DNA from 3 places in the Streptomyces sp. NPDC015144 genome. Region 1 is predicted to be linked to each of the others. Evidence: riboswitches for the same ligand, from Rfam matches in the RefSeq annotation. Region 1 holds a riboswitch; each other region holds the start of a gene.

Region 1 (6,822 bases):
GAGCGGCATCCGCCAGGCCTGCGCCTCGCGGTGCGCGCCGCGGCGGCAGAGCAGGGCCGCGACGGCGACCAACAGGTACATGGCGGTGACGGAGACGCCGGTGACGCCGTACAGGGTGTCGAGGTTGACGAAGCAGAGCGCCGCGCCGGGGACGCCGACGAGGAGGGTCGCGACCCACGGCGAGCCGAACCGGCCGAGCCGGGACAGGGCGTTGTTGACCGGTGCCGGCCACGCCTTGTCACGGGCCGAGGCGAAGAGCACCCGGGAGTTCTGGATGACCATGACGATGCCCGCGTTGATGATCGCAAGGGCGACGCAGAGGCTGACGAAGGTGCCGACCGCCGAGTTGGACCAGGCGGTGACCATGGTGCTGAGGTCGCCGGAGGTCAGGGCCGCCAGGTCCGGGGCGCCCATGGTGATGGCGATGACCGGGATCAGGATGACGGCGGTGGAGATGGCGAGGGTGGCGAGCACGGTGCGGGCCACGTTGCGGCGGGGATTCTCCAGCTCCTCGGAGAGGTAGACCGCGGTGGAGAAGCCCTGCGTGATGAAGAGCGCGATGGCGAGTCCGGAGACGACCATCATCGCGGTGACCGTGGAGTGGGAACCGCCGGCCGAGGCGACCGTGCCGTGCACCAGCGAGGACGCGCCGCGCTCGGTGTGGGCGAAGCCGAGTACGGCGACGACACCCGCCGCGATCACTTCGAGGACCAGGAAGATTCCGGTGATCCACGCGTTGGCGCGCAGGTCCAGCAGGCCGGCGAGGGTGGCCAGCAGCATGACCCCGGCGCCCGCGAGGGGGGCCGGGATGTGCACGATGGGCGCCAGGTAGTCGGCCGTCCCCATGGAGATCACCGGGGGCACGATCATCACGACGAGCAGCGACAGCACGAAGACGAGCCATCCGGCGAGCCGTCCCGCCATGGTCGACACCATGGCGTACTCGCCGCCGGCGCTGGGGATGAGGGTGCCCAGTTCCGAGTAGCAGAAGGCGACCGCGATGCAGAGCAGCGAGCCGATGGCGATGGTCAGGGCGGTGTACGTGCCGAGGCTGGAGAAGAGGTCCGGCACGACCACGAAGAGGGTCGAGGCGGGGGTCACGCAGGACAGCGTGAGCAGTGTGCCGCCCACGACGCCGATGGAGCGCTTGAGCTTCTGGGGAGTGGGGCCGGTCGCCGGGGCGAGCGCCTGAGGTGCGCTGAGCGTGTCGGTCATCGTGCGGTTCCGATCAAAAAGTGCGGTGTTTGAGCGCGGGAGCGGTATCGCCTCCAGACGAGGACGTGATGAGTGGTTTCGTCGCTCCCAGCGCGCTATGCAATCCCGACGTGTTCCGCAGGTCAAGAGGTGTTCACCTTCGGAATTCGTTGTTCTAGTGATCAGTTTCGACGATTTGGCGCTAACTGAGCAGAGGACGTCGAAGGATCGGGGGGTGCGGGAACCGAAGGCCGGACCCCGGGAATTTTTCCCCCGGTCGGCATCGGGCGCGGGCACGGGGCCCATGGGTCGCGCATTCGCCGCCCCGGTGCCAGCCTGGATGCATGACTTGGGCGTCATGGACTACGTGTGGTGTGTTCTCCGGGCACGGCGGCGTGCTGACGGAGGAGGTCGGTGTCCTGTCCGGGGAACTGACCGTGCACACGACCTGGGCCGAGGACACGGCCCAGATCACGGTGCAGTATTCGGGGGCGATCGACTGGTTCACCATGGCGGGCAGCCCCGTCGCGTGCTGTTCGGAGGAGGACAGCCGCCGCCTGCACGACGCGGCCGTGCAGGCGGTACGGAACGGGGCGGCGGCCACGGTGCCCGTTCCGCCCCGCGCGGCTCCGGAACGGGCGGCCGGGTCCGCCCCGGAGTGACGGTTCAGTAGGCCCCGTTGACGTTGTCGATGGAGCCGTACCGGTCGGCGGCGTAGTTGCACGCGGCGGTGATGTTGGCGACGGGGTCGAAGCTGTCCGTCGACGTGCCGGGCACGTGGTAGGCGAGGAACGTCGGATCGATGATCTGGAGCAGACCCTTGGAAGGGGTCCCCGCGGCGGCGTTGGAGTCCCAGTTGTTGACGGCGAGCGGGTTGCCGGAGGACTCGCGCATGACGTTGCGGTGGATCCCCTCATAGCTGCCGGGGATGCCGTGCTCGGCCATGACGGCCAGCGACTCCTTGATCCAGCCGTCCAGGTCGTCGGTGTACGCCGCGGTTCGCGCGGCGGGCGCGGCGGTCGGCGCCGCCGAAGCGGCCTGGGCACCGAGCAGCGGCAGGAGCAGGGCGGCCGCTCCCGTACCCACGGCTATGAATCCCCTGGTCAGCGAGGTGGCGGCGCGACGGTGGCGCGTACCGGTGAAGGACATGGTGGTTCCTCTCCGTCGCCTGCGAGGTGAGCTGTCGGGTTCGGGCTGGAGCTGCCCGGCCGCGCGTCGACGCGGCTTCACCCCGAGCCGTCCGGATGTCCGGACCGGCGGTGTACCTGGGTTCCCCGCTCCTGCCGTACACGAGTGGTCGGAATGCTCCGGACAGCGGCAGGATTCGGCGTTCCGTCCGGATTGACGAAGACCGTAGACGAGAGAATCCGAAGGGGACAAGACCCTTTTTCCGCATGTAATTGCCCAACAAGATCAAGTCATTTCATTTCCGGTAATCCACCTCACACCGACCCGGTGACGACCCTTGCGGGCAAAGGGATCCGCGGCATGCGGCACGGCGGTCGGGGGCGAAATGTGACTCGCACCACGGGGAGAGGGGAGCGGCGTTCCGGGCTCCGCCCCGCCGGACCGGCGAGCATTGCCAACCACTGCCTCTGCCGCTATGGTTTTCGTGTCCTGTTGTCTCCGATAGAGGTGGACGTTGCGCATCTGAGGTCCGCGAACACCACGCCGTACGGCTCTCGCCGTATGACTGTCACGTCGTCGCAGTGTTTCCGCACTGCCCGTGGCCGCCGCGTGGATGCGACCTCGATGCATGAGCCGTCCCTCGTTTCCAGGACAGCCGCATCCTTCTCCGCTGCTCGGTCGCCGCGTGGTGCTCGCATACGAATCCCCCCTTCATTGCGATCACGACTGCGAGGAAATCCATGGCGACACCCACCGCCCCCAGCGCCTCCCTCACCTGCTCGGCACTGACCTTCCGGTGGCCGGACGGCACCACGGTCTTCGACGGGCTCTCGCTGAGCGTCGGCCGCGGCCGGATCGGGCTCGTCGGCAACAACGGCGCGGGCAAGTCCACCCTGATGCGGCTGCTCACCGGCGAACTGCGCCCGTCCGAGGGCACGGTGACCATCGGCGGCAGCCTCGCCCACCTGCCGCAGAACATCACCCTCGACACCACCCTGCGGGTGGACCACGCGCTCGGCATCGCCGAACGGCGCGAGGCGCTGCGCGCCATCGAGTCCGGGGATGTCGACGAGAAGCACTTCGAGACGATCGGCGACGACTGGGACGTGGAGGAACGGGCCCTGGCGACCCTGGGCTCGCTCGGCCTCGGCGACATCGGACTCGACCGCACCGTGGGCGAGTTGTCCGGCGGGGAGACCGTGCTGCTGCGCCTCGCGGCGCTGCTGCTGGAACGCCCCGACGTCGTCCTCCTGGACGAACCCACCAACAACCTGGACCTGTTCGCCCGCCGGCGGCTGTACGAAGCCGTCGACTCCTGGCACTCGGGCGTGCTGATCGTGGTCAGCCACGACCGTGAACTGCTGGAGCGCGTGGACCGCATCGCCGAGCTGCGCGCCGGTTCGGTGAACTGGTACGGCGGCGGCTGGTCCGCGTACCAGGAGGCCGTGGCCACCGAGCAGGAGGCGGCCGGGCGGACGCTGCGCGCCGCCGAGGCGGACGTGCGCCGCCAGAAGCGCGAACTGGAGGAGACCCGGACGAAGCTGGCCCGGCGTCAACGCACCGGCAAAAAGGCTGAGCTGGACGGTGGCCTGCCGAAGATTTTGGCGGGCCGCCGCAAGCGGTCCGCCCAGGAGTCGGCGGGCAAGCTCCGCGGCCTCCACGAGGACCGGCTCAACGAGGCCCGCGAGCGGCGCGAGGAGGCCGCGGACGCGATCCGCGACGACGCCGAGATCCGGGTGAGGCTGCCGCACACGGCGGTGCCCGCCGGACGGACCGTGCTGACCCTGGACGAACTGCGCCCGCGGTTCGGCCGGTTGCGCGAGGGCACGCTCCAGGTCAACGGCCCGGAGCGGATCGCGCTCGTCGGCCGCAACGGCGCGGGGAAGACGACACTGCTGCGCACGCTCACCGGTGAGCTGGCCCCGCTGTCCGGCGAGGCCAGGACCTTCGTCCCGACGCGGTTCCTCCCGCAGCGGCTCGATGTGCTGGACCCGGAGCTGAGCGTCGCGGCGAACACGGCCCGGCTGGCTCCCGGGGTCACCGACAACCAGATCCGCTCCCAGCTCGCCCGCTTCCTCTTCCAGGGGAAGCGGGCCGAGCAGCCGGCGGGCACCCTCTCGGGCGGTGAGCGGTTCCGTGCCGCGCTCGCGGCCACGATGCTCGCCGCGCCGGCCCCGCAGCTCCTGATGATGGACGAGCCGACCAACAATCTCGACATCGCCAGTGTGCGGCAGCTGACCAGCGCCCTGGAGTCCTACGAGGGCGCGCTGCTCATCGCCAGCCACGATCTGCCGTTCCTCGAAGCGGTCTCCATCACCCGGTGGCTGCTGGTCGACGAGGAGCTGCGGGAGACCACCCCCGAGGAGGTGGCCGAGCTGCTCGCCGCACCGGCGGACTCCGCCTGAGCGGCCGGGGCGCGGGTTCCCGTACGAAGGACGTACGGGAACCCGCGCCCCCTGCGGGTCAGAGCCGGTCGAGGATCTTGTTCATCTGCTCGATCTCGGCGGTCTGGGCCGTGACAACGGCCTCGGCGAGCTTCTTCGCGTCGGCGTTCCTGCCGTCCTTCTGCTCCTTCTCGGCCATGGTGACGGCGCCCTCGTGGTGGCCGATCATGAGTCGGGCGAACTTCCTGTCGAAGTCCTTGCCCCTGGCCGCCTCGAGGCCGTCCATCTCCTTGTCGGACATCATTCCGGGCATGCCCGCGCCGTCCGAGCCGTGGTCCATCCCGGGCATGTCACCCATCGAGGCGTCGGGCAGCGGCTTGCCCCAGGACGTCAGCCATCCCTTCATCGTGTTGATCTCGGGGTCCTGCGCGTCCTCGATCGCGGAGGCCAACTTCTTGATCTCGGCGTCGGCGGCCCGGCCGTCGGCCAGCCGCGCCATCTCGATGGCCTGCTGGTGGTGCGGGATCATCTGCTGCGCGAACTCCACGTCCGCGTCGTTGAACGTACCGGCGGCGGCCGGGGCGGAGGCCCTGGGCGAGCCGTGGTCCATGCCCGGCATGGACGAACCGTCCGAGGAGTCGTCGGAAGAGCCGCAAGCCGTCAGGGCCAGGGCGAGCACGGCGGCGGTGCCGACCGCCGCGAGCGTACGGCGGCGGGCGGCGAAGGGCGCGAAAGCAGACATCGCGGTTCTCTTTCCAGGTGTGTGGGCGCGCCACGTCCGTGGCGCGGAAGGGCAGGGAGGTCCGGCCGGACCGGCCCGAAGGCCGTGGACCGGCGGATCCCTGTCACGTCCGCGCGACGCACACCTGGAGCAGCAGCCCCCGGCCGGCGAACGGCGGTCCTCGCCGCGCCGGTCCCCGTACGGCGGTGCGGGCACCGGAGGCCACGCCCGTGACCGGCACCAGCAGCCCCAGCGCCGTCAGCAGGGGCAGCACCCGGTCCCGGGACTGGGTGAAGACGCAGGACTCGCCGTCCGCCGCGGGCGCCGCGACGGCCACCCGCTCGGAGCCGTGCCCCTCGGCCATGGCGGCGTGGCCACCGGCCGTCGCCGTACCCGGAGCGGCGGCGATCGCCGTCCCGGCGTCGTGGCAGCCCGCCGCCGCGCCGGCCGGTGCTCCGTGCATGAGGAACAGCCCGAACAGGGCGGCGCAGAGCACGAGCAACCGGAACGCTCCCGGTGCGCGGGTCCGTCCGCGATCCACGGCTGCCTCGAATCCCTGGTCGTAAGAGTCCTGCGGTACGGGCCCGACGATACCCCCACCGGGTGTCCTGTCCGATGGCACCCCCGGTCCGGGAGGGCCGTGAACCGCATGCGGAATCACATACCTCCCTTTACGCTCAAATCCGTATCCACGACCCCTATCCCCGCGGACCGACAGGAAGCGAGTTCCCCATGGGGCGACTCAGGAACTCGGGACTCGCCGGGGAGCTCTCCGCGGAGTTCCTCGGCACCCTGATCCTCATCCTCTTCGGCTGCGGGGTCGTGGCCCAGGTCGCGGCGGGCGGCGCGCTCACCGATCCGCCGGGAGGTCTGGGCAACCACGACAGCATCGCCTGGGCCTGGGGGCTCGGGGTCACCCTCGGCGTCTATGTGGCGGGCCGCCTCAGCGGCGCCCACCTCAATCCGGCGGTGACGGTCTCGCTGGCCGCGTTCAAGGGCTTCCCCTGGAGGAAGGTCGCGCCCTACTCGCTCGCCCAACTGGCGGGCGCGTTCGTGGCGGCGCTGCTGGTCCGGTGGAACTACTCGGAGGCGCTGGCCAAGGTCGACCCGGGGCACACGATCAAGACACAGGCGGTGTTCTCCACCCTGCCCGCCAACGGGAACCACGCGCTGCCGATCCATGAGTGGGGGGCCTTCCGCGACCAGGTCATCGGCACCGCGATCCTCGTCCTGCTGATCTTCGCGGTGACCGACCTCCTCAACACCCCGCCGGGCGCCAACCTCGGCCCGTTCGTCGTGGGGCTCATCGTGGTGGCCATCGGCATGGCGTTCGGCACCAACGCCGGATACGCCATCAACCCGGCCCGTGACCTCGGCCCCCGGCTCGCGAGCTTC
Region 2 (6,822 bases), on a different contig from region 1:
GAAGGAGAGGACGGCGCCGGCCGCCGGGTCGATCGTGGCCCGTACGACGGTGTCGACCCCGCGCGGCGCCATGGACTGGACGACCGGCTGGAGTTCGGCGGGGCCGCCGAGCAGCCCGGTCAGCTCGCCGTAGGCCCGGCGCAGCGCGTCCTCGTCGGCGAGGTCGAGCCGGACGCCGCCGAGGTCGGCGCGGTGGCGCAGGTGGGGGGCGGTGGTCTTGAGCGCCACGGGGTAGCCGAGCCGGGCGGCCGCGGCGACGGCGGCGTCCGGGCCGGGCGCCGGGAGCGTCGGCCGTACGGTGATGCCGTAGCCGGCCAGGAGCTCGCGGGCCTCCTCCGTGCCGAGCTGCCGGCCCCGGGGGTCGGGGTCGGGGCCGAGGAGGGTGTCGATGAGATGGGCGGTGCCCGGCTCGTCGATGGTGTCGTCGAGGAATTCGGGCACCTTGCCGGGGACGGCGGACTGCCGCCGCCACTGGGCGTACCGCACGGCTTCGGCCAGGGCGCGGACCGCCCGTTCGGCGGCGGGGTAGGCGGGGATGCGGCCCGGGGCGCCGTCCTTCTGCGGTGCCGATGAGGTCTGTGGGTCCCGTTGTTGGTCCGCCGGGGCGGTCCGGGGCGCGGACGGGCGGGCGACCGTGCCGCTGGCGGCGGCCAGGGCCTTGGCGAGTCCGCCGATCTCCACGTGCACGACGGCCACCGGTTTGGCCGGGCCCGTGGCCGCGGCCGCGCGCAGCGCCTCCGCCAGCACCTCCCCGTCGCCCGCCTCCGCCCGGCCGTCCTCGCCGACCCAGGGGATCGCCGTCACGATCACGGCGTCGCAGCCGTCGTCGGCCAGCGCCTCGGTCAGGGCGTTCCGGAAGTCCTGCGGGGTGGCGGCGGTGGTGAGGTCGAGGGGCAGGCGCGGGCGCAGCCCCTCGGCGAGGCAGGCGTCGTACGTGAGGAGGCCGAGCGATTCGGAGTTGCCGAGGATCATGACCCGGGGGCCGGCGGGCAGCGGCTGGTCGGCGAGGAGGAGCCCCGCGTCGACCATCTCCGTGACCGTGTCGACCCGGATCACGCCGGCCTGCCGCATCAGCGCCGAGACCGTCGCGTCCGGGATCCGCCGGGTCGGCACCGCGTGGCCGGGCGGGGTGGAGCCGCTGTGCCGGGCGCCCTTGACCACGACGACCGGCTTGACGGCCGCGGTGCGGCGCGCGAGGCGGGTGAACTTGCGGGGGTTGCCGATCGACTCCAGGTACAGCAGGGCCACGTCGGTGTCGGGGTCCTCGTACCAGTACTGGAGGAAGTCGTTGCCGGAGATGTCGGCGCGGTTGCCGGCGGAGATGAAGGTGGACAGGCCCGCGCCGCGCCGGTAGAGGCCGGAGAGCAGGGCGATGCCGATCGCTCCGGACTGGGTGAACAGGCCGATCCGGCCGCGGGTGGGCGGCTCGGGGGCGAGCGAGGCGTTCAGCCGTACCGCTTCCGCGGTGTTGATGAGGCCGAAGGCGTTCGGTCCGATGATCCGCATGCCGTACGAGCGGGCCTGCCGGACCAGTTCGCGCTGGCGGTCGCGGCCCTCGGCGCCCCATTCGGCGTAGCCGGCGGAGAGGACGACCAGGCCCTGCACCCCGTGCTCGCCGCAGTCCGCGACGGCTTCGGGGACGCGGTCGGCGGGTACGGCGACGACCGCGAGGTCGACCGGTTCGCCGATCTCGCCGAGGGAGCGGTGGGCGGGGACGCCGTCGATCGTCTCCTGTCCGGCGGCGAAGGCGTTGTTGACGGCGTGGGTCCGGCCGGTGAAGCCGGCGGCCAGGACGTTGCGCAGGACGGTGCGGCCCACGCCGCCGGGGGCCCGGCCGACGCCGATGACGGCGACGGAGCGGGGGGCCAGCAGGCGCTGCACGGAGCGGGCCTCGGCCCGGTGCTCGCGGCCGCGCTGGACGGCGAGGGACTCCTCGGTCGGTTCGAGGTCCAGGGTGAGGTGGACGGAACCGTCCTCGAAGCTGCGCCGCTGGGTGTATCCGGCGTCCCGGAACACCTTGATCATCTTTGTGTTGGCGGGCAGCACCTCGGCGGCGAAGCGGCGGATGCCGCGCTCGCGGGCGACGGCCGCGATGTGTTCGAGGAGGGCCGAGGCCACACCCCGGCCCTGGTGCGCGTCCTGGACCAGGAAGGCGACCTCGGCCTCGTCGGCGGGGGCGGAGGCCGGCCTGCCCCGCTCGTCGATCCGGTCGTAGCGGACGGTCGCGATGAACTCGCCGCCGACCGTGACGGCGAGCCCCACCCGGTCGACGTAGTCGTGGTGGGTGAAGCGGTGCACGTCCCGGTCGGACAGCCGGGGGTACGGGGCGAAGAACCGGTAGTACTTCGACTCGTCGGAGACCTGCTCGTAGAAGCTGACCAGCCGCTCGGCGTCGTCCGTGGTGATGGGCCTGATCCGCGCGGTGCCACCGTCGCGGAGCACCACGTCCGCCTCCCAGTGGGCGGGATAGGCATGCGGCGGGCTCTGCTCCGGGGCGGGCTCCATGGGCAAAGCGTACGACTCCGCCAGCGGTCGCGTACGTACCGGGGCCGGGGCAGTCTGGGAGAGCCGATCAAGGGGCACCACGCACGTCGTCGGGCGTCCCGGGGCTCGGCCGGAGCACCGCGCACCACGTGCGAGAATGGTCTAGACAACTAGTGATTCCTGAAGGGCAGAACCATGGCTGAGCGCCGCGTCAACGTCGGTTGGGCCGAGGGCCTGCACGCCCGCCCCGCTTCCATCTTCGTCCGTGCCGCCACGGCCTCCGGCGTCCCCGTGACGATCGCCAAGGCCGACGGTTCCCCGGTGAACGCCGCGTCCATGCTCGCGGTGCTCGGGCTCGGCGCGCAGGGCGGCGAGGAGATCGTGCTCGCTTCCGAGGCGGACGACTCCGAGGCCGCTCTGGACCGTCTGGCGAAGCTGGTCGCCGAGGGACTCGAGGAGCTCCCGGAGACCGTCTGAGGCACCCTCTCCGAGAGAGCCGCGGCACCGTGAACCGGAGCCGCGGCTTTTTCATGCCGCGACTAATTCCGCCGGAAAGGAAAGGGATAGCGGGGATTCCTCCCCTTCCACCAGCGGATGAATTCCACCTTCGACCACGGGAAAATCCCTCCCCGCCTGCCGGGGAAATATCCCGGCCGGACCGGAGCACCTCTCTTTCTACGGTGCGCTTGTTAAGTGCGGACACCCGCACTGTTTACGGGATGTTGCGGCCCCCTCACCGGGTTTCCCGCGCGCGGGCCGGGCGGGCGGGGCCGCAGCCGGTGCGCGGCGGCGGTCCGCTCCGCGTGATGGGCAGCCAGCGCCCTGGCCCGGTCCGCGTCGCCGCGCGCCACCGCGTCCACGATGGCCCCGCGCTCGGCCCAGGAGTCCACCGGCCGGTCCGGGGGCTCGACCACGTACATCCAGGCGATCTTGTGCCGCAACTGGCCGAGCAGGGCGATCAGGCCGGGGCTGCCGGACGCCTGCGCCAGCGTCTCGTGGAACCAGCCGCCCAGTGGGCGCAGGTCCTCGCCCTCGCCGCGCAGCGCCCGGTCGTGGCCGAGGCGGACCAGGCCGCGCAACACCTTGAGGTGGGCCTCGGTGCGACGGCGCGCCGCGCGGGCGGCACCCAGCGGCTCCAGCAGCGTCCGGACCTCCAGCAGGTCGGCCGCCTCCAGGTCGGTGGGCTCGGCGACGCAGGCGCCCGCGTGCCTGCGGGAGACCACGAAGCCCTCGGACTCCAGGGTGCGCAGCGCTTCGCGGACCGGGACGCGGGACACCCCGTACCGGCGGGCCAGCACCTCCTCCGTGAGCCGGCTGCCGCGCGCGAAGACTCCGGAGACGATGTCGTCACGAATCGCTGTGCTTACCGAATGCGCGGGAATGCGCATGCCCGAACCTCCGCCTCAATGCCCGCGAAACGCGGCCGCCCAACACCTGTTCCGTGACTCTATTGCAATGCGGCGGCATTTCCGATGCCGGGCGGGAATCGATGAATATCTTCCGGCCGCGGACCGGTCGCATCGGAGAGCGGTGACGTCGGGGAGCGGTCGCGTGGGCGAGGGGTCACCCGCACCGTGCGGCAGGCATGCCGAAGGCCCCGGACGCGCGGGTCCGGGGCCTTCGGTGGAGCGTCCGTCAGAGGGCGGCGCCGTGGGCGCGCAGATACGCGACCGGGTCCAGGTCGGAGCCGTACGACGGCGTCGTGCGGGCTTCGAAGTGGAGGTGCGGGCCGGTGGAGTTGCCGGTGGAGCCGGAGAGGGCGATCTGCTGGCCGGCGGCGACGCTCTGGCCGACCGACACCCCGATCGAGGAGAGGTGGCCGTACTGCGTGTACGTGCCGTCCGTCATCCGGAGCACGATGTTGTTGCCGTACGCGCCGCCCCAGCCGGCCTCGACGACCGTACCGGCGCCGACGGCGACGACGGAGCTGCCGGAGGCGGCGTGGAAGTCGACGCCCGAGTGGCTGCCGGAGGACCAGAGCGAGCCGCCGGACTTGTAGCCGGTGGTGACGTACGAACCGGCGACCGGGAGACGGAAGGCTCCCGGCACCGTGCGCTCGGCGGACCGGGCGACGCGGGCCGTACCGGCGCGGGACTCGGCGGCGCGCTCCGCCGCCGCCGCCCTCGCCTCGGCCTTCTTCTTGGCTTCGGCCTTCTTGCGCGCCTCAGCCTTCTTGTGCGCCTCGGCCTTGGCCTTCGCCGTGGCGACGGCCTGGCTCGCCTGTGCGTCGGCCTGGGCGCCGATCCGCTCGGCAAGGGTCTTCTCGATGGTGAGGACCTGGGTGAGGCCGGTGTCCTCGACAGCGGCGGACTCCGACTCCGCGGCGACGGCCGGGGCGGCCAGACCGCCGATGACACCGGTGGTGGCGAGGGTCGCGACGCCGACGGCCTTCGCGCCCCTGCGCGTCAGTCGGCTCGGGGCACGATGCTTCCCCGTGGCACGGGTGAACGCCATGAAGTGGCTGGTCCTTTCCTTCCTTCTCGCCTACCGGGTTAGCTGACGGGTTCGGAGCAGGAAGGTCTCCTACGGACACCCCGGCCTCTCGGGGCTCAGGCGTCCGATTCACCCCAGGGACTACATGGGTCCCCGGCTCCCCGGGCTCGCGCCGGACGGGGACTCGGCGATGACTGTCCGGTACGCCCCTGATGCGGCATACGAGTGACGAACAGTCGAGCCGACGCTAAACGGGGGCACTTACATCCACCAAACGGACAGGCCATTTTGTAGCGCATCCCACAGGGCAGACGGGCAACCTCACCACGGAACGGACAAAAGGTGCGGATCCCGCACATCTTGCTTGCGGGATCCGCACCCATGCCCTGCTGTCCACCGGTTCTCCCCTGCCCCGTACCGGTCCGTGGCAGGGGAGAGCCGGGAAGGGCCGAGAAGCCGGCGGGTCAGCCGGTGACGACCGACACCTCGCCGATGCCCAGGGCCCGGACGGGCTCCTCGATCCGCGCCGCGTCACCGACCAGGACGGTGACCAGCCGGTCGACCGGGAAGGCGTTGACGACCGCCGCGGTCGCCTCGACCGTGCCGGTCTCCGCGAGGCGGGCGTACAGCTGCGCCTGGTAGTCGTCCGGCAGATGCTGCTCGACCTGGTCGGCGAGGGTGCCCGCGACGGAGGCCGCCATCTCGAACTTCAGCGGCGCGACACCCACCAGGTTCTGCACCGCCGTCTCGCGCTCCTCGTCGGTGAGGCCCTCGGCGGCCAGGGTCCGCAGGACCGTCCACAGGTCCTTGAGCGCCGGCTCGGTGGATTCCGTGTCCACCGAACCGCTGATGGCCAGCATCGCGGCGCCGGTGGCGCCCGAGGCGGAGTCCGCAGCGGTCGAGCGCAGCACCTGGGCGAAGGCCCGCACTCCGTACGTGTAGCCCTTCTCCTCGCGCAGCACCCGGTCGAGGCGGGAGGTGAGCGTGCCGCCGAGGCAGTAGGTGCCGAGCACCTGGGCCGGCCACACGCTGTCGTGGCGGTCGGCACCGATCCGGCCGATCAGCAGCTGGGTCTGGACCGCGCCCGGACGGTCGACGATCACCACCCGGCCGGTGTCGTCGGCGGTGATCGGCGGCACCGGGCGGGGCGCGGCGGCCTCGCCCGACCAGTCGCCGAGGGTGTCGGCGAGCAGGGCGTCCAGGTCAATGCCGGTCAGGTCGCCGACGACCACGGCGGTCGCGGTGGACGGCCGGACGTGGGCGTCGAAGAAGGCCCGGACGGCCGCCGCGTCGATCCGCTCCACCGTCTCCTCGGTGCCCTGGCGCGGGCGCGACATCCGCGCCTCGGCCGGGAAGAGCTCCTTGGAGAGCTGCTTGGCGGCGCGGCGGGCCGGGTTGGCCTGCTCGTGCGGGATCTCGTCGAGCCGGTTGCGCACCAGCCGCTCGATCTCGCTGTCGGCGAAGGCGGGCGCCCGCAGCGCCTCGGCGACCAGCCCGAGCGCCTTGGCCAGCCGGGAGGCCGGGACCTCCAGGGAGACCCGGACACCGGGGTGGTCGGCGTGCGCGTCGAGCGTGGCGCCGCAGCGCTCCAGCTCGGCCGCGAACTCCTCCGCGGTGCGCTTGTCGGTGCCCTCGGACAGCGCCCGCGACATGATCGTGGCCACGCCGTCGAGCCCCTCGGGCTCGGCCTCCAGCGGGGCGTCGAGGAAGATCTCGACCGCCACGACCTGCTGGCCGGGGCGGTGGCAGCGGAGCACCGTGAGACCGTTGGGCAGGGCGCCCCGCTCCGGCGCGGGGAAGGCCCAGGGGCGGGCGACGCCCGGGGCCGGCTGCGGGTGGTACTGCATCGAAACTCCAGTCGCCGCGTCGGTCACTTGCCGGCTCCTTCCTGCGCGTCGGTGTCGT
Region 3 (6,822 bases), on a different contig from region 1:
CCTGTTCCCGAGCCCGGGCCGGAAGCCTTCGTCGAGGGGGAACGGCCGACTCCACGGACGACGCACCCCTCCCCCAGGGGGCCGGGCCCGTCACCTGAGTGAGGGGACGCCCGTTGTGGGGGTGTGAACCCCTACGCCGTGACGTATCCCTTCCCGGCTCACCAGGAGCCGACGAGCATGCCACTCCTGTGTTCTGGACACCGCATCCAGACGACGCTCCTGCATCGACTGGGTACTGGCCAGTGGGACGCCCGCGTACCGGCCGGTCAACTCGTCGGTCTCGCCGAAGCGCTCGACTCGGCGGAGCGGCTGGGTGCCAGGCGCGAGTTCCTCGCGGATTCGGCCCAGGCCCGGGAAATGGAAAAGGTCATGCGCGAAAGGCCGGAGGCCTTCGGAGTCACGGGCAGGGTGGTCCTCGGCGCCGACAACGTCTTCTGGGTTCCGGACGGGACACAGAACAGCGGCACCCTCGATCTTCTCGGGCTGGAGTGCATCGACGGGTACCAGCAGACGGTCCTGGTCTGTCGTCTTGCCGCGGAGCTGCCCGTCGAACATCTGGACCGGGCGGTGCTGGACGTCCGTATCGTCACCGGGGCGACCCGCGAACTCGTCCGGAGCGAGTACGACCGTGCTCACCTCTACTGCAACCCGACCAAACCGCAGGACCTCCTCGTCCGTCACCCCGTCCTGCTCAGGCTCGTCAAGCAGTTCGATGACGACCAGTGCAATTTCAGGCTCCGGCGTGGTGAGCAGCGCGGCCCGCGTCGGGAGGGGTACTCCATCGGTGAGGCGACGACGGCACTCGCGCTGTTCTCACACGAAGCCGACCCCGACCTCGCCCACCGCACGCTTGACGACCAGGGGCGGCAGGAGATCTGGCGGAATCCGTCCGGCCATGCGTTTCGCACGCTGTTCAACAACCACACCCAAGCGACCGGCGTCCGCATCGCCATCACGTACCGACGGTCGATCCTCGGTGTCCTGGAACAGATGCTCCGGACCCGGTCGACCCATCACTGGCACCTGCTGGAGGACGCCCCCGACCTGATCGTCTGGGCGGTCGCCCGCCAGCTGCCGTTCGACCGACTGCACTGCGACCAGCGTGATCCTGCGGCGCCGGCGTGGGAGGAGATCCTCGACACCGAGGTGCCCGCGCTGACCCGACGAACCGCCGAGCTTCTCGTCCGTGCGTACGAGAAGCTCCGGCCGAAGGGCGTCCACAAGAAGGCCGAGGTGCGTGAACTTTCGTACTGGCACAAGCTGCTCGAAGTCGCGGGCATGAACCACCGGCGCGAAAGCTCCCCGTTGGTTCCGGAAAACCCCTGATCTCCGGAGCGGACAAGCCGCGTTGGTGAGGTCTCGGTCGGCGGGCCCAGCGGCTCGGAGCACCGACGGACGGAAAAACCGGTGGCCCCCGTACGGGGGGAACGGGTGCCACCGGAGTTGGGGAGGCTCGTGGGCCTCGGGGTGGGGTCAGCGGGTGAGGGTGGCGACGCCGGCCTGGGCGAACTTCTCGTCGAGGTCGCCGGAGGGGGCTCCGGCGACGCCGATGGCGGCGATCGGGGCGCTCTTGGCGGTGACGGGGGCGCCGCCGGCGAGGAAGAGGGTGCCGGGGATGTCCTTGAGGGTGGGGGCGTTGGCCAGGCGCTTGGCGAGCTCGGAGGTGGGGGCGTTCCAGGAGACGGCGGTGTACGCCTTCTTCACGGCCGACTCGTAGGCCTGGGGGCCGGCACCGTCGCCGCGCAGGGTCAGGATGGTGTTCCCGTTGCGGTCGACGACGGCGACCGAGACCCGCTGGTTCTCCTTCTTCGCCGCGTCCAGCGTCGCCTGCGCGGCCCTCGTCGCCGCCTCCAGCGTCAGGTGCGTGCTCTGCTGGAGGTTGCGGTTCTTGGTGTCGGTCTTGACGGTGGCGGCGGGGGCGGCGGCCGGGGCGGAGGCACTGGCGGAGGCGGCCCCGAACGTACCGGCGACGACGGCGGCGGCGACACCGGTCAGGACACGGGCGCGCAGCGACAGCTTCTTCATGGTGAACGACTCCTCGGATTCGGCCAGGGGGTTCGGGGGTTTCCACGTTCCCGCTCTGACATCCATCCTCAAGCCGTGTCCGGCCCGTACCCGTCGGCCTGCGGGCTCCCTTCCGGGCCCTCGACGGACGACGGGCGGGTCCACCGATCGGTTGATGCGCCCCCGCGCAGGGCCCCGATCGGCCGATGCGCCCCCGCGTACGCCCGTAGAGGTGCGCGCGTGAGCGCTCAGGCCAGGAGCTTCGTCTTCGCGCGCTGGTACTCCTCGTCCGTGAGCGCGCCCCGGTCCCTGAGTTCGGAGAGCTTCGCCAGGTCGTCGGCGTGGCTGCCCCGGGTGCCGGTTCCGCCCGGGCCCGCGTCGGGGGAGTTGGCGGCGTCGCGGACGTACGACCTGAAGGCGCGCTCGCGGTCCTGCGCGTCCTTGATGTCGTGCTCGGCCATGGCCGGGCCCCGGAAGATCAAGTACAGCAGAACGCCGAGGAACGGCAGGATCAGAACGAGGATCAGCCAGCCGGCCTTGGCCCAGCCGCCGAGTTCGTGGCTACGGAAGATGTCCGTAATGATCTTGAACAGCAGGAACAGCCACATGACCCAGAGGAAGAACACCAGCATGGTCCAGAAGAGGTTGAGCATGGGGTAGTCGTCCACGGATCTCTCCTCGGTCGGCGCGCGCGTTCCGCACGGTGACGAACAGGGGTAAATCAGTCATATCACCGCATATCTGGGCTCGCCTGTTGTCCGTCGACGGCCGGTCGGTGGACCGGGTGGTCAAAAGGGCGTCGGGGATGGCGTAGAGTTGGGTTCACCGACGCGGGGTGGAGCAGCTCGGTAGCTCGCTGGGCTCATAACCCAGAGGTCGCAGGTTCAAATCCTGTCCCCGCTACTGAAGAATCGGGCCCGGTACGCATACAGCGTGCCGGGCCCGATTCGTTTTCTCCCGGGCCTGAGCGGGTACCTCCTTCGGCCGACGCGGAGTCGCCGCCCGTTCCCGCTCCGGTGAGGCTGGGGGACGGGGCGCGGCGCCGTCCGCGGCCGCGTGTGTACCGGGCAGGAGACCACAGGTGTGGAAGTGGGAGAAGAGGCGCGGTCGGCCCGCCGGGGGTGACACCCGCGGCCGGAGTTTCGTCCGTACGCTGCCCGCGCTGATGATCCTCGGCGGACTGCTCTTCGACGGCCTCACCCCGCAGACCTTCACCGCCATTCCGTTCTTCGTGGCAGCGCCGCTGATCGCCGCCCCGTTCTTCTCGCTGACCAGCACCATCCGGACCGCCGTCGCCTCGATGCTGGCGGTCATCCTGTTGCGCCTCTACAGCAGTACGTTGCCGGAGGTCGTGCCGCTGATCGAGCTGCTCACCCTGGCCACGGTCTCGGTCCTCGCGGTCGTGATCAACGGAGTGGTGCGGCGGAGCAACGAGCAACTGGCCTCCGCGCGGTTCATCGCCGAGACGGCCATGCGCGCGGTGGTGCCCCAGCCGGCCGCCCGGATCGCGGGCCTCCAGGTCGCGGCGCGGTACGAGGCGGCGCAGGCGGACGAGTACGTCGGCGGCGACCTGTTCGCCGTGGCGGACACCCCGCACGGGGTGCGGATGGTGGTCGGGGACGTGCGCGGCAAGGGGCTCGGGGCCGTGGAGACGGTCGCGGTGGTCATCGGGGCGTTCCGCGAGGCGGCCGAGCAGGAGCCTTCGCTGGCGGACGTGGCGGGCCGACTGGAGCGGGCGTTGTCCCGGGAGGAGGCGCGGCGGGGTGGGCTCGACGTGCTCGAAGGCTTCATCACCGCCGTACTGGCCGAGATCCCGGCCGGGCTGTCCCGGGTGCGGGTCGTCAACCGGGGGCACCCCGAGCCGATCCTGCTACACCCGGACGGGGCGCTGGAGGTGCTGCGGCCCTCGGTGCCCGCGCTGCCGCTCGGCATGGGGCTGGGGGCGTGGTCGGAGCGGACGGATGAATGGGAGCTGCCGGACGGGACGACGCTGCTCCTCTACACGGACGGCCTCTCCGAGGCGCGGAACGCCGAGGGGGTCTTCTACGACCCGGCGGCCCGGCTGCGCGGGCGGATCTTTCCGGGGCCGGAGGAGCTGCTCTCGGCGCTGACCGACGACGTACGCCTGCACACCGGCGGCGAGACGACCGACGACATGGCGCTGCTCGCGGTGGTACGTCCCGCGCGGGGGCAGCCGGACCGGCGCCGGACCGTGCGGATCGTGGGCGCGGAGCAGGATCGAACGGGCGGTGAGCAGGGTTGAACGGGCGGGGCCGGGGCGAGCGGGTGGGGGCGGGACTGGACGGGCGCGGGGCGGGACTTGACGGGCGCGGGGCGACTGGGTCGAACCGCCGCGAGGCGATGCCACCGTGCGTAATCGAAGGACGCCGCTCCGCATAACATTTGACACAACGTCAGAAATGAGTCGGCCGCTGAGTGGCGGTCAAGTGGGCCTGTTGGTCTGGCTATGTCCAGTAAAGTCCAGGCCAAAGACGTGAACGATCAGTGGGAACAGCTTGGAATGCGGCCCCGGTGTCTATTAACGTTCGATAACGCAGCGCGGTCGTCCCAGCCGTCATCAATGGCGGCGCCGTGCGCGAGCGCCGAATTCCGCAAGGGAACCGGGGAACCACCATCATGGGGTGAATCGGACACCTGTGTCTCGTGAGAGACGGAGGTGCCCGTAGGAGACCTTCCTGCTCCGAACCCGTCAGCTAACCCGGTAGGCGAGAAGGAAGGAAAGGAGTGCGCCCCCGTGGCGTCCAACAAGCCTGCCCCAGAAGCCCCTTCACGGTTCCAGGGCGATCACGGCGATTACGGCACCGGCTACGGCGTTGCCGACTACGGCTACGGCACCGGCCTCGACGCCGACCGCACCGCTGAGTTCACCACCGACTTCCGTTCCGACGCCGGCGACGGCGAGGCCGAGCGCGGCTGGAGCGAGTGGAACCCCACGGAGGAGACGGTCCGCCCGGTGCGCGGCCGGCACCGTGTCGCCAAGCAGCGCACGGGACTCGCCCGCAGCTCCACGGTCCTGGGCGTCGGCGTGATTGCGGCGGTCGGCGCGGGCGGCATGGCCACCGCGCAGGGCAAGCCCCCGGTCTCCATCTCGGTGCCGGACGCGATCACGAACAACCTCCCGGACGCCAAGTCCCTGCCCGGTGTGGGCGCCCTGTTCTCCGACGGGTCCGAGACCGACGGAGCGGACCAGGCCGTCACCGCCCCGCTCACCACCGCCGGCATCACCACCGCCGAGGCCGAGCAGGGTGCCACGGACGCCGGTGAGGCGCTGCGCGCCCGCATTCTCCAGCAGGCCGAGCAGCAGCAGGACGCGGCCGCCGCCGAGGCGAAGGCGGCCGAGGAGAAGGCCGCCGCCGAGAAGGCCGCCGCCGAGGCGAAGAAGCAGCAGGACGCGGCCGAGGCCAAGGTCGCCGCCGAGAAGAAGAAGGCGGAGGAGGAGGCCAAGAAGAAGGCGGAGGCCCTGCGGCTGGCCAAGCTCGCCGCCAGCTACTCCCTCCCGACCTTCTCGTACACGATCACCTCGACCTACGGCCAGGCCGGGTCGATGTGGTCCTCCGGCCACCACACCGGCCTCGACTTCGCCGCCCCGACCGGCACCCCGATCAAGGCCGTCCACAGCGGCACGATCAAGTCGGCCGGTCTGGCCGGTTCGTACGGCTACCGCACCGTGCTGGAGCTGGACGACGGTACGGAGATCTGGTTCTGCCACCAGTCGTCGATCGGTGTCAGCGTGGGCCAGAAGGTCACCACCGGCGAGACCATCGGCCGGGTCGGTGCGACCGGCAACGTGACCGGTCCCCACCTCCACCTGGAGGTCCACACCCCCGACGGTTCGGGCATCGACCCGATGGCCTGGTTCCAGAGCAAGGGCCTCAACCCCTGATCCGTCCTCCGGACACCGCTCCCCGGGCCGGTTCCTCCGGTGCCGGGGCCGGTGCGTCCGGCCCGTGGACCCCGGCAGCCCCGACGCTCTCCCCCCGACGTCAGGGCTGCCGGTCCTTTTCCCGCTCCCGACCCCGTCCGCGGGCGATCCCGTCCGCTGCCGACCCCGTCCGCGGGCGTCCGTCCGGGGCGTCCGTTCGGGGGACGGGAACGGGAACGGTCCGGCGCGAACGGAATAGCGGGCCCGCCGGGGTTCGTTGATCCACCCATGACTTCTCTTCGCCCGCTGGGCTCCTCCGGTCTCCAGGTCTTCCCGCTCGCACTCGGTGGCAACGTGTTCGGCTGGACGGCCGACGAGGCACAGTCCTTCGCCGTGCTGGACGCGTACACCGCGGCCGGGGGCAACTTCGTCGACACCGCGGACGGCTACTCCGCCTGGGTTCCGGGCAACAAGGGCGGGGAGTCGGAGACGGTCATCGGGAAGTGGCTCGCCTCCCGCTCCGACCGCGACGACCTCGTCATCGCCACCAAGGTCTCCACCCACCCCGACTACAAGGGGCTCGCCCCGGCCAACATCAAGGCCGCCGCCGAGGCGTCGCTGCGCCGGCTCGGCACCGACCGCATCGACCTCTACTACACGCACTTCGACGACGAGTCCGTGCCGGTCGAGGAGATCATCACCGCCCTGGACGAGCTGGTGAAGGAGGGCAAGGTCCGGGAGATCGCCGCCTCCAACATCAGCCCCGAGCGGCTCCGGGCCTCCCTGGACTTCTCCGAGCGCGAGGGCCTGGCCCGCTACGTCGCCCTCCAGCCGCACTACAACCTGGTCTCCCGCGACACCTACGAGGGCGCGCTCCAGGACACCGCCGCCCACGCCGGGCTGGCCGCCGTGCCGTACTTCGCCCTCGCCTCGGG

The links. A riboswitch is a leader RNA that binds a small molecule or an ion and turns the genes downstream of it on or off. The one in region 1 is predicted to bind cyclic di-AMP.
Region 2: another riboswitch for cyclic di-AMP. It lies ahead of ACF08W_RS28435 (M23 family metallopeptidase); the one in region 1 lies ahead of ACF08W_RS02740 (transglycosylase SLT domain-containing protein).
Region 3: another riboswitch for cyclic di-AMP. It lies ahead of ACF08W_RS32105 (M23 family metallopeptidase); the one in region 1 lies ahead of ACF08W_RS02740 (transglycosylase SLT domain-containing protein).

The regions. Positions count from the first base shown of each region.
Region 1 covers NZ_JBIBUU010000001.1:622,007-628,828, reverse strand. The annotation lists gene ACF08W_RS02750 (APC family permease) at 1-1,215, opposite strand, end outside; gene ACF08W_RS02745 (hypothetical protein) at 1,539-1,856, shown strand; gene ACF08W_RS02740 (transglycosylase SLT domain-containing protein) at 1,861-2,343, opposite strand; cyclic di-AMP (ydaO/yuaA leader) riboswitch at 2,347-2,534, opposite strand; gene ACF08W_RS02735 (ABC-F family ATP-binding cassette domain-containing protein) at 3,063-4,727, shown strand; gene ACF08W_RS02730 (DUF305 domain-containing protein) at 4,786-5,448, opposite strand; gene ACF08W_RS02725 (hypothetical protein) at 5,552-5,968, opposite strand; gene ACF08W_RS02720 (MIP/aquaporin family protein) at 6,160-6,822, shown strand, end outside.
Region 2 covers NZ_JBIBUU010000020.1:107,791-114,612, reverse strand. The annotation lists gene ACF08W_RS28450 (GNAT family N-acetyltransferase) at 1-2,505, opposite strand, end outside; gene ACF08W_RS28445 (HPr family phosphocarrier protein) at 2,680-2,961, shown strand; gene ACF08W_RS28440 (GntR family transcriptional regulator) at 3,174-3,872, opposite strand; gene ACF08W_RS28435 (M23 family metallopeptidase) at 4,120-4,938, opposite strand; cyclic di-AMP (ydaO/yuaA leader) riboswitch at 4,952-5,117, opposite strand; gene ACF08W_RS28430 (pitrilysin family protein) at 5,382-6,764, opposite strand; gene ACF08W_RS28425 (M16 family metallopeptidase) at 6,788-6,822, opposite strand, start outside.
Region 3 covers NZ_JBIBUU010000027.1:65,258-72,079, forward strand. The annotation lists gene ACF08W_RS32080 (hypothetical protein) at 178-1,326, shown strand; gene ACF08W_RS32085 (heme-binding protein) at 1,474-2,025, opposite strand; gene ACF08W_RS32090 (SHOCT domain-containing protein) at 2,253-2,672, opposite strand; tRNA gene ACF08W_RS32095 (tRNA-Met) at 2,834-2,907, shown strand; gene ACF08W_RS32100 (PP2C family protein-serine/threonine phosphatase) at 3,086-4,267, shown strand; cyclic di-AMP (ydaO/yuaA leader) riboswitch at 4,596-4,748, shown strand; gene ACF08W_RS32105 (M23 family metallopeptidase) at 4,760-5,908, shown strand; gene ACF08W_RS32110 (aldo/keto reductase) at 6,176-6,822, shown strand, end outside.